DNA from 2 places in the Acinetobacter sp. TGL-Y2 genome. Region 2 is predicted to be linked to the other one. Evidence: predicted binding sites of a transcription regulator. Region 2 holds the regulator's gene; the other holds the start of a gene.

Region 1 (6,871 bases), 1.0 Mb from region 2:
AGCGCGCATCTTTGGGGAGCCGCGTATGGTGTGATTATGACGATTATCATTGAACCGCGTTTGATTCCCCATTTTTTAAGTCAATTGGCGCAATTGCCTTTTTAAAATTCAACTCTTCGCTTTACAGTTCAAATAAGATATACAGGCCCACGTTGTGGGCTTTTTTATGCTCAAGCTCAATTGATTAAATAAATGATCATATCCATTCAGTCTAAATTAGTTAGATCTCAGTTTTTCATCGAGATAATCTTCATACAATTTTGGTAGTTAATGCCACCACGTTATTCAATTTGGCATAGATAATGTAGACATATGTATATTAATGACGAAAAATCACGAGAGTTTTTGCATGTCTCATACTTTAGATGGTCTTCAATTTCCAATTCAATCCAATAACAAAGCCAGCACCTCCAAAACAGGTCAAGCCATTTTGGCTGAAGCCTTGTCTACGGTGAATCATCAAGCTTCACTTCAGGTGTTATCTGAAAAAAACTGGCGTAAACAATATCCGATTCATTTCAAAGCCTTGGTTGAACATGGTTTGACCACTCCAGAAAACGCAATTGACATTGCTCAAAATGGACTTGCCAAAGCACAGCATAGTTTTGACTTTTATCGTGACGGTCAGCGTCATACGCTTACAGACATGATGGCTTTACCCCTTCAAAAATTGCACACCATTAAGCTCAAAGGTGAAAGTCACGCAGCACCTGAATGGTATGTCCCATATAAAGGGAAAAATCTTCAAGGACAAGCTTTGCTTGATCAAATCGATCTTTGGCAAGATGCAGGTATTATTGAAGCCAGCCATGCCAAAGCCTTGAAAACAGTGCTTGATCATCCTGAATGGTTTGATCTTTCAGACCGTACCATGGTGCTATTTGGTGCTGCATCTGAAGCAGGTCCTTTGACTTGGCTCGCCAAATGGAAAGCCAATATTATTGCAGTTGATTTGCAAAATTCTCGCGTTTGGGACAAAATTCTCAACACCATTCAACAGGGCAATGCCACGCTGTATGCCCCCTCTACAGAAGCGATTGATTCGAATGACTCTATTGCCACCTTAAAAGAAAAATTGGGGGCAAATCTACTTACTCAAACCCCTGAAATTGCGCAGTGGTTACTTGAGCAAGACCATACTTTAGATTTAGCCGCGATTGCGTATTTAGATGGTGAAAAGCATGTTCGGGTGTCTATGGCTATGGACAGCATTATGCAGCGTATCAGTGAGCAAAAACCCGATACCAGCCTGATGTATATGTGTACGCCAACAGATGTCTATGCAGTACCTTCAGACGTCATTGATGGTTCTGCAACGAAGTTTAAAACTCGTTCTCAGTCTGAAAAAATTCTCTGTAAAGGTATTGAGACTTTGAGCTTAAAGCACTTTTTTAAGCAAAATCTGCATGACAAAGTCACATCAGCTGAAGGTCAAAAATATGGTATTGCAGACTGTTTAGTGGTTGAACAAGGTCCGAATTATGCATTGGCTAAACGTATTCAGCAGTGGCGTGCGACCTTGGCACGTCATCAAGGACAGCGTGTCAGCATTAATATTGCCCCATCGACCACCACGCATTCTGTGACCAAGAATCCGCTGTTAAAGGCGGCATTCAACGGCGCAAGTCTATTTGGTGTGGAAGCCTTTAGTCCTGAAACCACCAATGCGATTATGGCGGCACTCTGGGTTCATGATCTGCGTAATCCTGAATCCATTGCTAATCCTGAACGTGTAATGAATCATCCGCTCGAGCTGATGATGGAAGGTGCAAATCACGGCGGACTATGGCGTGTGGCATATTTGGCTCGTACGGCACTTCCCTTTGCAGCCCTTTATGGTTTTGCAAATGAAAAACTACCGCTAAAGAAAGTATTGAGCTTATTTAATAAGTAATCACTTTTAATTTCCTTCTCCATAATTTCTTCTTAGGTAAATAGGACATTTAAGGGTTTTTAAGGATTGATCATCGCAATATTTAAGGCAAAAAAAACGCTGCAATCGCAGCGTTTTTTTAAATTCAAAATCATCTTAAAGGATCTGTAAGAACAACCAGAATAACCCACCAGATAAACAGATTGTCGCGGGTAAGGTAAAGATCCACGCCGATAAAATCGTACGAACCATTTGGAAGTTCAAGCCTGATTTATTGGCTACCATAGTACCTGCAACCGCACTGTTCAATACATGCGTAGTCGATACTGGCATCCCGAAACCATCCGCAGCAGCAATTGTAGTCATCGCAACCAATTCAGCAGACATCCCTTGACCATAAGTCATATGTTGCTTACCAATACGCTCACCTACAGTCACTACAATACGTTTCCAACCCACCATTGTTCCTAGACCGAGCGCAAGTGCAACGGCCACTTTAACCCAAGTTGGAATGTATTGGAGGAATGAATCCATATTGTCGCGGTAGTCTTCAACCGTTTGCTCTTGAGCAACAGTCATTGTTGGTAATGCTTCTGCTTTATCTAGACGCTTAAATGCAGTTGCACTTAAGTACATGTCATTACGTAATGCTGAAATTTCAACTTCAGGAATATCTTTTAATGAACCGTACTGACCTACACGGTCACCTAAGTGATCGGTCATGCTCGCAAGAGCAGGAACAACGTCAGAGGTAATTTCTTTGGTCTGGATATATTTGGTCAATACATCACGCGCTTGTACATCTGGAATATCCTGATGATTTGGATAGATTACAGCAGCCGTTTGTACAGACAGTTGTTCGAAAGACTGAATATGTTTCTCGTCTAGGTTCTTATTCAAAGAATAAGCCAAAGGCACACAACCAATCAGAATGAGCATGATCAAGCCCATACCTTTTTGACCATCGTTTGAGCCGTGCGCAAAACTTACACCAGTACAAGTAAAGATTAAGATGGCACGAATCAGTGGCGGTGGTGGTTTGTTGCCTTCGGGTGGCTGGAACAGCTCTAGTTGTTTCTTGAAGACTTTTTTTACCAACAAGAATAATAGTGCTGCAAAAGCAAAGCCAATCAACGGTGAGAATAATAATGCCTTACCTACTTTTAAGACCTGCTCCATGTCTACACCACTTGCGCCGCTACCTGCGTTCAAAATGTAGTTCATGATGCCCACACCTAAAATCGATCCGATTAAAGTATGTGAACTTGATGCAGGAATACCAAAGAACCAAGTACCTAAGTTCCAAGTAATTGCAGCAATCAGCATGGCAAAGACCATCGCAAAACCTGCGCCTGAACCGACATTCATAATCAATTCAACAGGCAGTAGTGCAATAATACCGTAAGCCACGGCGCCACTTGCGACCATAACCCCAAGGAAGTTACAGAAGCCGGCCCACATGACTGCAACAGGTGCAGACAGTGCGTTGGTGTAAATCACTGTAGCCACAGCATTGGCTGTGTCATGGAAACCGTTGACAAATTCAAAGCCTAAAGCGATGAATAATGCCGTCGCCAACAGAATAACTGAATAAAGACTTAACGCGGGAACATGCGACAAATCTGCAGCCAACTGAAAGCCAATATAAACAAGTGTGGATACGATTAATGTTAAGAACACCGGAACAAAGAATTTTGGTGTTGGCACATGAACATTCGTCGACTTCTCAGTACTTGACGATTGTGCTGAATCTGAAACGGGAGTTTGATTAGAATTCATGCAGATTGGTAAAGAGGATAAGAATATCCCCTTATTGTTCAATTTAATTATTACAATTATATGACAAAGAGCTGTCACATAAAGCATCTAAATGAGGCTTTATCTTAAATTTTAAACTGTTAAATCGCATTGGATTTATTTTTAAACAATATTTTTCAATAGTTTAATAAACTATTCCTTTTATGAGTTTACAAAATTTAACCCGTAATATTTCTGAAATAAAGTTGTAATATTTTTCGACTATTTCATCAATATTTCGCATCCAATTATTTTGCTTTGTAAATATGACAAAGTTATGAATAAAAACATAAATTTAAATTGAATCGTTCAAAAATTAACAGAATGTCGATTTAACACACGAAATTGACTGACTTGTGTCTGCTAAGGCGTTTATTTGCGCTGCAGATTGTTCAATTTCTGTTAAAATAATGCACCTTTATTAAGCTAAATATTTAGAGAGAGTCATTGATGTCTACCCTCGCTACATTAAAAGCACTTCTTGCTCAACGTATTCTCATTATTGATGGTGCGATGGGCACCATGATTCAACGCCACAAACTAGAAGAAGCTGATTATCGTGGAGAGCGCTTTGCAGATTGGGCATCAGACCTCAAAGGCAACAATGACTTACTGGTACTTAGCCAGCCCCAGATTATTCAAGGTATTCACGAAGCTTACCTAGAAGCGGGTGCGGATATTATTGAAACCAATAGCTTTAACGGCACCCGTGTTTCAATGTCTGACTACCACATGGAAGACTTGGTTCCAGAAATTAACCGTGAAGCTGCACGCATTGCCAAAGCAGCCTGTTTAAAATATTCAACGCCAGACAAACCACGTTTTGTCGCAGGTGTACTTGGTCCGACATCCCGTACCTGTTCGATTTCACCCAACGTGAATGACCCTGCATTTCGAAACATCACCTTTGATGAACTGAAAATCAATTATATTGAAGCCGCGCACGCTCTGATTGAAGGTGGTGCAGACATTCTCTTGATTGAAACTGTGTTTGATACCTTGAACTGTAAAGCGGCTATTTTTGCAGTCAAAGAAGTGTTCAAACAACTCGGTTATGAATTACCCCTGATGATTTCAGGTACCATTACCGATGCTTCAGGTCGTACTTTGACTGGACAAACCGCTGAAGCGTTTTGGAATTCAGTGCGCCACGGCGATTTATTGTCCATTGGTTTTAACTGTGCCTTGGGTGCAGATGCGATGCGACCGCACGTAAAAACCATCTCAGATGTAGCGAATACTTTTGTTTCAGCACATCCAAATGCAGGCTTACCGAATGCCTTCGGTGGTTATGATGAAACGCCAGAAGAAACCGCGGCATTTATTAAAGAGTTTGCGGAAAGTGGTTTGATCAACATCACCGGTGGCTGTTGTGGTACCACACCCGACCATATTCGCGCAATTTACCATGCTGTAAAAGACATTAAGCCGCGCCAAGTACCTGAGATTGCACCTGCATGTCGTCTTTCAGGTTTAGAGCCGTTTAACATCACCAAAGATTCACTGTTTGTAAACGTCGGTGAACGTACTAATGTGACCGGCTCTAAAAAGTTCTTACGCCTGATTAAAGAAGAAAACTTTACCGAAGCCTTAGATGTGGCACGTCACCAAGTTGAAGGCGGTGCGCAAATCATCGACATCAATATGGATGAAGGCATGCTTGACTCTCAAGGCGCCATGGTGAAGTTTCTTAACCTGATCGCGTCTGAACCAGACATTTCACGTGTACCGATCATGCTGGATTCGTCAAAATGGGACATTATTGAAGCGGGTTTAAAATGCGTTCAAGGTAAAGCCGTGGTTAACTCGATCTCGTTGAAAGAAGGCTATGACGAATTTGTAGAACGTGCCCGACTTTGCCGTCAATACGGGGCTGCCGTGATTGTGATGGCGTTTGATGAAGACGGTCAGGCAGATACGGCTCAACGTAAAAAAGACATCTGTAAGCGCTCTTATGATGTCTTGGTCAATGACGTCGGCTTCCCGTCTGAAGATATTATCTTTGACCCGAACGTGTTTGCGATTGCGACAGGGATTGAAGAGCACAATAACTACGCGGTTGATTTCATTGAAGCGACAGGTTGGATTAAACAAAACCTGCCAAATGCAATGATTTCAGGCGGAATCTCGAATGTCTCCTTCTCTTTCCGTGGCAATGAGCCTGTTCGTGAAGCGATTCATGCCGTGTTCTTGTACTATGCGATTCAGCAAGGCTTGACCATGGGGATCGTGAACGCAGGTCAGCTTGCGATTTATGATGATATTCCGAAAAACTTAAAAGATGCGGTTGAAGATGTGGTTCGCAACCAAAACCAAGGTGAATCACAGCAAGATGCGACTGAGAAGTTGCTTGAAGTTGCAGAAGAATACCGCGGTAAAGCGGGTGCGCAACGTGAAGCTGAAAATTTAGAATGGCGTGAGCAAAGCGTTGAAAAACGCCTTGAGTATGCCTTGGTTAAAGGGATCACCACCTATATTGATGTGGATACAGAAGAAGCGCGTTTAAAGTCCACACGCCCTTTAGATGTAATTGAAGGCCCACTTATGCAAGGCATGAACGTAGTCGGTGACTTGTTCGGTTCAGGTAAAATGTTTTTACCGCAAGTGGTGAAATCTGCACGGGTAATGAAGCAAGCCGTAGCATGGTTAAACCCGTACATTGAAGCGGAAAAAACTCAGGCACAAGCCAAAGGTAAAATCTTACTTGCAACAGTGAAAGGCGATGTACACGATATTGGTAAAAACATTGTGGGTGTAGTGCTCGGTTGCAATGGCTATGACATCGTGGACTTAGGTGTGATGGTGCCATGCGAGAAAATTTTACAAACCGCGATTGATGAAAAAGTCGATATTATTGGTTTATCGGGTTTGATTACACCGTCACTTGATGAAATGGTCTTTGTTGCCAAAGAAATGCAGCGTAAAGGCTTCAATATTCCCCTGATGATTGGGGGTGCGACCACTTCTAAAGCGCATACTGCGGTGAAGATTGACCCGCAATATCACAATGATGGTGTGCTTTACACAGCCGATGCTTCACGTGCAGTCGGTGTAGCAACCCAGTTACTTTCAGCTGAAATGAAGCCAAAGCTTTTGGCAGACTATGCAGCAGATTATGAAAAAATCCGGATTCGTTTAGCCAACAAACAACCGAAAGCGGCGAAACTGTCTTATCAGAATTCAATTGAAAATGGCTTAAAA
Region 2 (6,871 bases):
CCCTCATTCACGCGGGTGATGAAGTGATTATTTTTGATCCTAGTTATGACAGTTATGCACCCAGCGTACAGTTGGTCGGTGGTAAAGCCATTCATATTCCATTAGGTGGTCAAAATTTTTCAGTCGATTGGAATAGGGTGAAGCATGCCATTTCAGATCGTACCCGGATGATTATCGTCAATACGCCACATAATCCGACAGGAACAATTTGGTCTAGATCAGATTGGTTGTGTTTAATCGAGCTGATTCAAGATAAAAACATCGTGGTTCTTTCAGATGAAGTTTATGAACATCTGATTTTTGATGGACAACAGCACTATTCAGCACTTTCATTTCCCGAACTGCGAGAACGCAGCATTGTCGTCGGCTCTTTTGGTAAAACTTTTCACGTCACGGGTTGGAAAACGGGTTACTGCATTGCAACACCGAAGCTGATGAATGTGTTTCGTCAGGTATATCAATTTGCCAATTTCTGCGGTGTCACTCCTATTCAAGTGGCATTTGCTCAATTTATGCAGCAACATCCTGAGCATATTCAGCAGTTAGCAAGCTTTTATCAGACTAAACGCGATCTGTTTAATCAAAGTATTCAGGGCTCACGTTTTAAATTTACGCCCTCACAGGGCACGTATTTTCAAAATCTGGATTATAGTGACATACGATCTGATTTAAATGATCTCGACATGTGCCAATATTTGGCGGAAGAACATAAAATCGTGGCTATTCCAGTTTCGGTTTTTTATACAAATCCGCCAAAAGAGTTAAAACAAATCCGTTTTTGCTTCGCTAAAAAAGATGAAACCCTAAGACAAGCTGGGCAGATTCTGTCGAAGGTATGATATTTTGCGTTAAGGTTCTCACTGAAATTGGGTAGCGTCAGTTTTATACATACGTTACTCGATTACTAAAGTAATTCAAAAATGATAATGCTAAGGTCAATACACTGAAGTTTAAGATAATAATGGACACCAAAATAAAATGCAGCCGCATCTCAGCCCGATTGATGAACCCGATTTTTGGAAAGTCTTTTTAGTCTTTCTACTGCCACTGATTGCGACCAATATCTTACAAAATTTATCGGGCACGATTAACACGGTTTTTGTCGGTCAAATGATGGGCGTAGACGCCATAGCAGCGGTTGCCGTGTTCTTTCCTATCTTGTTTTGTCTGATGGCTTTTGTGATTGGTTTATCTGCGGGTTCTACCGTTCTGGTCGGTCAAGCGTGGGGCGCACAGAATATTGAAAAAGTCCGTGCTGTGGTCGGTTCAACCTTATTTATGACCCTGATTGGCGGCAGTATTATTGCCATTTTTGGGGTATTGGCTGCTAAATCTATATTGCTGGCATTGGGCACAGATCCTGCTGTGATGCACTTATCATTGCCCTATGTACAGTGGATGCTCGCCGGCAGCCCGCTATTATTTATCTATATTATTTATACCTCTATTTTACGTGGTGTGGGTGACAGTATTACCCCGCTGATTGCACTGGGCATGACCAGCTTGATTGGACTGTTTATTACCCCTGTGCTGATTGCCGGATATTTTGGCTTTCCTAAAATGGGTATTATCGCGCCTGCCATTGCCACCATTGTGGGTTATTTGGCGGTGCTGATTTTCCTGTTTGTGTACTTAAATAAAAAGAATCATCCGTTAAAACCAGATCGTGCCCTGTGTAAATTTATTCGCTATGACCCTGAAATCAGCAAAGTGATTCTTCGCTTGGGTATTCCAACAGGCATTCAAATGGTCACCACATCTGTTGCAGGTTTGGTCATCGTAGGTCTGGTCAACCGTTATGGCTCAGATGCTACCGCTGCCTATGGCGCAGTCAATCAGGTGCTCAATTATATTCAATTCCCTGCGCTTTCGATTGGTATTGCAGCCTCGATATTTGCGGCACAAGCCATTGGTGCGGGTAAAGCAGATTCACTGTCTAAAGTAACCAAAACCGCTTTGAGCATGAATATTTTGATTACGGGTAGCTTGGTCATCTTGGCGTATTTATTCTCTAAATATTTAATGGCACTGTTTATTACAGATCCAGCTGTGGTGGTTTTGGGTCAACAACTTTTGTTTATTGTGCTGTGGGCCATTCTCTTCTTTGGTGCGAGTGCCATATTTGCTTCTATTATGCGCGCCAGTGGTACAGTGACTGTACCCATGATTATCAACATTATTGCGATTCTTTTGATTGAACTGCCATGTGCATATCTGTTTAGCGATTGGTGGGGCTTAGAAGGCATTTGGTATGCCTATGCGCTTGCCTTTGTGTGCTTATGCATGATGCAAGGACTGTATTATCAGTTTGTGTGGAAGAAAAAAACCGTCGAAGTGTTGATTTAGTTTGTAAAAAAATCAGTCCATCTGAGCGTTTTATATCACGGCATGGAGCGTTTCTGATGAATTGAATCAAATCCCATTTAAGACTGTTGATTGTACAAAGTTCTTAAAAAAACCCACTTAGATAGTGTTATTCCATAACCTTTCCCACCCTCCTAATCAGGTTTGTTTTATCTTATTTTTTAGCCTGATTAGCTGTGTTGCGATTTATTTAAGCCTTTCAGAGTAAAAAAAATACAGCTAAAAAAAACCCGCATGAGCGAGTTTTAAATGTCAATTTTTTAAGGATGTGAGGTTCTGCGTAGACCTGTCTTGCCCGCCTTATTTAGGCTCGAAACGCTTGCTCAATTGGGTCGCAAATGCCGTCACTTTTTGATAACTTGCGGGCAAAATGCGTTGCATAATATCAATTGCTTTCGCATCATTACCAATCAGTAGACGACGTTTATTTTGTAAAACAGCATCTAAAATTTCTTGTGCAGCATCTTCGGCTGGCATACGTAAAAATTTATTAAATGCCTGTGCTGACTTTTCAGGATTCATTCCTAAAGATCTTAAACTGTCATTCATACGTGCATCATTGGCAATGTTGGTACGAATACCACCCGGATGTACGCAAAGTGCGCTTACGCCTTTATTTTCAATATCTAATTCTTGACGAAGTGACTCGGTAAAACCACGCACTGCAAATTTAGAAGAGTTATAAGCAGATTGTGTCGGCTGAGCGGTTAAACCAAACAAACTTGAGGTATTGATAATATGCCCTTCGCCTGATTTTTTAATGAAGGGAAGAAACTCTTTGGTGCCATATACCACGCCCCAAAAGTTGATCCCCATAATCCATTCAAGGTCTTCATAGCTTGCACCTTCAACCGTTGAACCTAAAGCTACGCCTGCGTTGTTGAAAATCATGTTCACTGACCCATGATTTTGCACAGTCTCTGCTGCCCAAGCTTTGACTTGATCTTGCTTTGACACATCAACTTTCTTGGTGGTAACACGCACGTCATAGGCTTTGAGCAATGCAGCAGTTTCAGCTAATCCTTTTTCATTTACGTCACTAATTGAGACATGGCATCCCGCCTTTGCTAACAATATAGCCAGCTGTTGTCCCATACCTGACCCTGCACCCGTAATGGCAGCCACTTTATTTTTAAAATTTTTCATTGTGTATCCTTTATGATTTTTCTGCACAACAGCGTGTTGGTGTGCCGCTCAATACCCACTATAAATTTGACAATTAATATTGTCAATATTGATCATCATCATTTGTAAGACAAAATGCTCAATCATCTCGACATAGGTTTATGTGCATTTTATTGTTAAGATGTTGAAAATTACACACACGACTAGACCCGTATTACTTATGACTGATCCTGTAGAGCACGCGCAAACTCTAGAAAAAAAAGCCGTTAAAAACGTCGTGAAAGAGCGTCAGTTTAAAGGAATGTCACTGTCTGAACGTAAACTTGCACGCCGTGAAAAACTAATTCAGGCAGGCATAGAAACCTACGGCACACAGGGCTTTTTTTCGGTTACGGTCAAAGATGTCTGTAATGAAGCCAAGCTAACTGAGCGTTATTTTTACGAATCCTTTAAAAAAAGCGAAAACCTGTTTCAAACCATCTTTTTAAAGTTAATTGAGCAGCTTCAGCAAACCTTAATGCAAGCGATTCTGCAAGCCTCTCCTGACCCACTGAACATGATCGACTCAGGTCTAAATGCATTTTTTGCCATGCTTGAAGATGATCCAAGAACGGCTCGAATTATTTATATTGATGCCATGTTGGTTCAAGAACTACATAACCATGCCACCATTCAAGAAACCATGGGGCGTTTTGACCGCATGATTCATGCTTTTGTGACCTTAATGATGCCGCAAACACATTGGACTGAAAAAGAAATTTCACTGATTGCCACTGGTTTAAATGGTTATGTCACACAAGTAGCGGTGCGCTGGGTGGTCGGTGGCTTCAAATTACCGCGTGCAGATGTGGTACATGCCTGTAAAACTGTGTTTTTAGCTTTATTAAGTGACATGACAAAAAATAATCCGATATATTTTAAACACCATGCGAATGATGATTAATAATTTTTAATATATTGATTTTATTAACTTAATTAAAACAAAGAGGTCGTTAAATAATCATACAAGCATCATCATTTTGTCACAAAACATTGCTCTCTTGAAGTTGTTCTGCCCTTCTGCAATGATACTGTCATAATTAATCTTTGTAATAAGCCTGTCATAAATATAAAACGGTTCACCGTTCATCATAGGATATTGCGTTGTGAAAGATGACTACATTTTAATTGTCGACGACGAGCTACCCATTCGCGAAATGATCCATACCTCATTAGATATGGCAGGTTTTCAATGCTTAGAAGCGGAAGATGCTAAACAAGCACATCAAATGATTGTGGATCAACGGCCTATACTGGTCTTGCTCGATTGGATGTTGCCGGGTGGCGTCAGTGGCGTAGATTTATGTCGCCGTCTTAAACGTGATGAAACGCTGTCTGAAATTCCAGTAATTATGTTGACCGCACGTGGTGAAGAAGATCATAAAGTTCAAGGTCTCGACGCGGGTGCCGATGACTATATGACCAAGCCATTTTCCACCCGTGAATTGGTTTCGCGCATCAAAGCGGTGCTCAGACGTGCCAATGCCTTGAACGGTGAAAAAACCATTGATGCAAATGGTCTTGTTTTAGACCCTGTCAGTCAGCGCGTCAGTTATAATCAAAGCATTTTGGAGATGGGCCCAACAGAATACCGTTTATTGGCATTCTTTATGACACATCCCGAACGCGCATATACACGTGCGCAGCTTCTTGACCAAGTCTGGGGTGGCAACGTGTATATTGAAGATCGTACCATTGACGTACATATTCGACGTCTCCGTAAAGTCTTAGAACCTTATGGAGCTGACCGATATGTACAAACCGTTCGTGGAACAGGTTATCGTTTCTCTACCCGTGCAGATGTCGCTCTAGGCTAATCCTGTTTAGCCTATGTTTTTAGGTAAATTAAATCTTTATGTATGAACCTTATCCCGTTCCTAAACTCGCCCGTGAACATAAAAAATTCCTCTATAGCAGTTTATGGACATTTGCCAAACAAGACTTACGAATTCTGGCATTCTTAATCATTATTGGCGGTTTAATTGGGTTAGGGATTGGTTATTTATGGATCTGTTTGGGCATTGCCAGTGCTATTTTTTTTGCCCTACAGCTCAGATCTCTGTATTTGGTCAATGACTGGATCTCAAACCGTCCCTATGATGTTCCACCCAATTTGAATGGGATTTGGGGCGCATTGCTGTTCAATGTTTACCGTGCACAGCGCCAAGAACGTATTGTTCAATCCGAAATGGTGGGGCTTATCGACCGTACCCAATCCTCTCTGGTTGCACTCTCTGAAGCGATTATTTTAACGGATGACTTACATCAAATTGAATGGTGGAACCCAGCTGCGGAAGCACTTTTTGGGATTCAAACAGTGGATCGTGGGCGTAATGTATTGACCATTATTCGTCAGCCTGATTTTGTTGAGTACTTTCATAATATTCATGCGGCACAAGATGGGATTAAGATCAAACTTACCGCAGATGAAAATAAATATGCACAGATTAAACTGACTCGTTTTGGCAATGAAAGTCGTCTCTTGGTCGCACATGACATCACACGGATGAAGAATTTAGAACAAATGCGTTCTGACTTTGTCGACAATATTTCGCATGAGTTACGTACACCGCTGACTGTACTCAGCGGTTATATAGAAACCTTTAAAGATCAAGAAGATATTAATCCACGTTGGAAACGCGCATTCGATCAAATGCAATCTCAAACCAAGCGTATGAATGCCTTGGTCAATGATTTACTGCTCCTTTCACGTTTGGAAAATGAAAAGCAAATTGCCAAAAATCAAATCATTGAAATGCCGAATTTAATGAATCATTTATTTGATGATGCGCAGGCCTACAATATTGATTATGGTCATACCTTAAATTTGGATATTGACAGTCATTGTGACTTGATTGGCTCTGACATGGAGCTGGCAAGCGCGTTTAGCAACTTAATCACCAATGCCATTAAATACACCCCCAAAGGCGGTACGATTACTATAGGTTGGCATGATGACGGCGAACAAGGTTATTTTTCAGTACAAGATACGGGGATTGGAATTGACCTTAAACATTTACCTCGTTTGACCGAACGTTTTTACCGTGTAGATAGTGCGCGAAGCCGTGCGACAGGCGGGACGGGTTTAGGACTTGCGATTGTGAAGCATGTCTTGATGCAACACGGCGCACATATTGAAATTGATTCTAAAGAAAATCAAGGTTCAACCTTTATTGCAGTCTTTCCAAAAGAACGTTTATATCGAATGCATTAAATATTCACATATTAATAAAGCGCCTGATGGCGCTTTTTTTAATTTTCTCTTTTTAACTATCAACACTATTTTAAGAAGCAGTTTTAAGACGTAATTTCAAGAGTGAAGGCAAAGCGCACTTTAATCCCT

The links. Region 2 encodes PhoB, which activates phosphate uptake and scavenging genes when phosphate is short. Its sites were predicted from a motif close to TGTCATNAANCTGTCATAA; they were not measured.
Region 1: the regulator PhoB is predicted to act here: its motif matches at 3,700-3,718, upstream of AMD27_RS04090 (inorganic phosphate transporter).

What each region holds. Positions count from the first base shown of each region.
Region 1 is NZ_CP015110.1:869,166-876,036, reverse strand. Features, by position in the region: gene AMD27_RS04100 (rhomboid family intramembrane serine protease) at 1-105, shown strand, start outside; gene AMD27_RS04095 (hypothetical protein) at 350-1,894, shown strand; gene AMD27_RS04090 (inorganic phosphate transporter) at 2,030-3,652, opposite strand; gene metH (methionine synthase) at 4,121-6,871, shown strand, end outside.
Region 2 is NZ_CP015110.1:3,245,501-3,252,371, forward strand. Features, by position in the region: gene AMD27_RS15520 (methionine aminotransferase) at 1-839, shown strand, start outside; gene AMD27_RS15525 (MATE family efflux transporter) at 979-2,346, shown strand; gene AMD27_RS15530 (SDR family NAD(P)-dependent oxidoreductase) at 2,665-3,510, opposite strand; gene AMD27_RS15535 (TetR/AcrR family transcriptional regulator) at 3,710-4,432, shown strand; gene phoB (phosphate regulon transcriptional regulator PhoB) at 4,635-5,345, shown strand; gene phoR (phosphate regulon sensor histidine kinase PhoR) at 5,384-6,742, shown strand.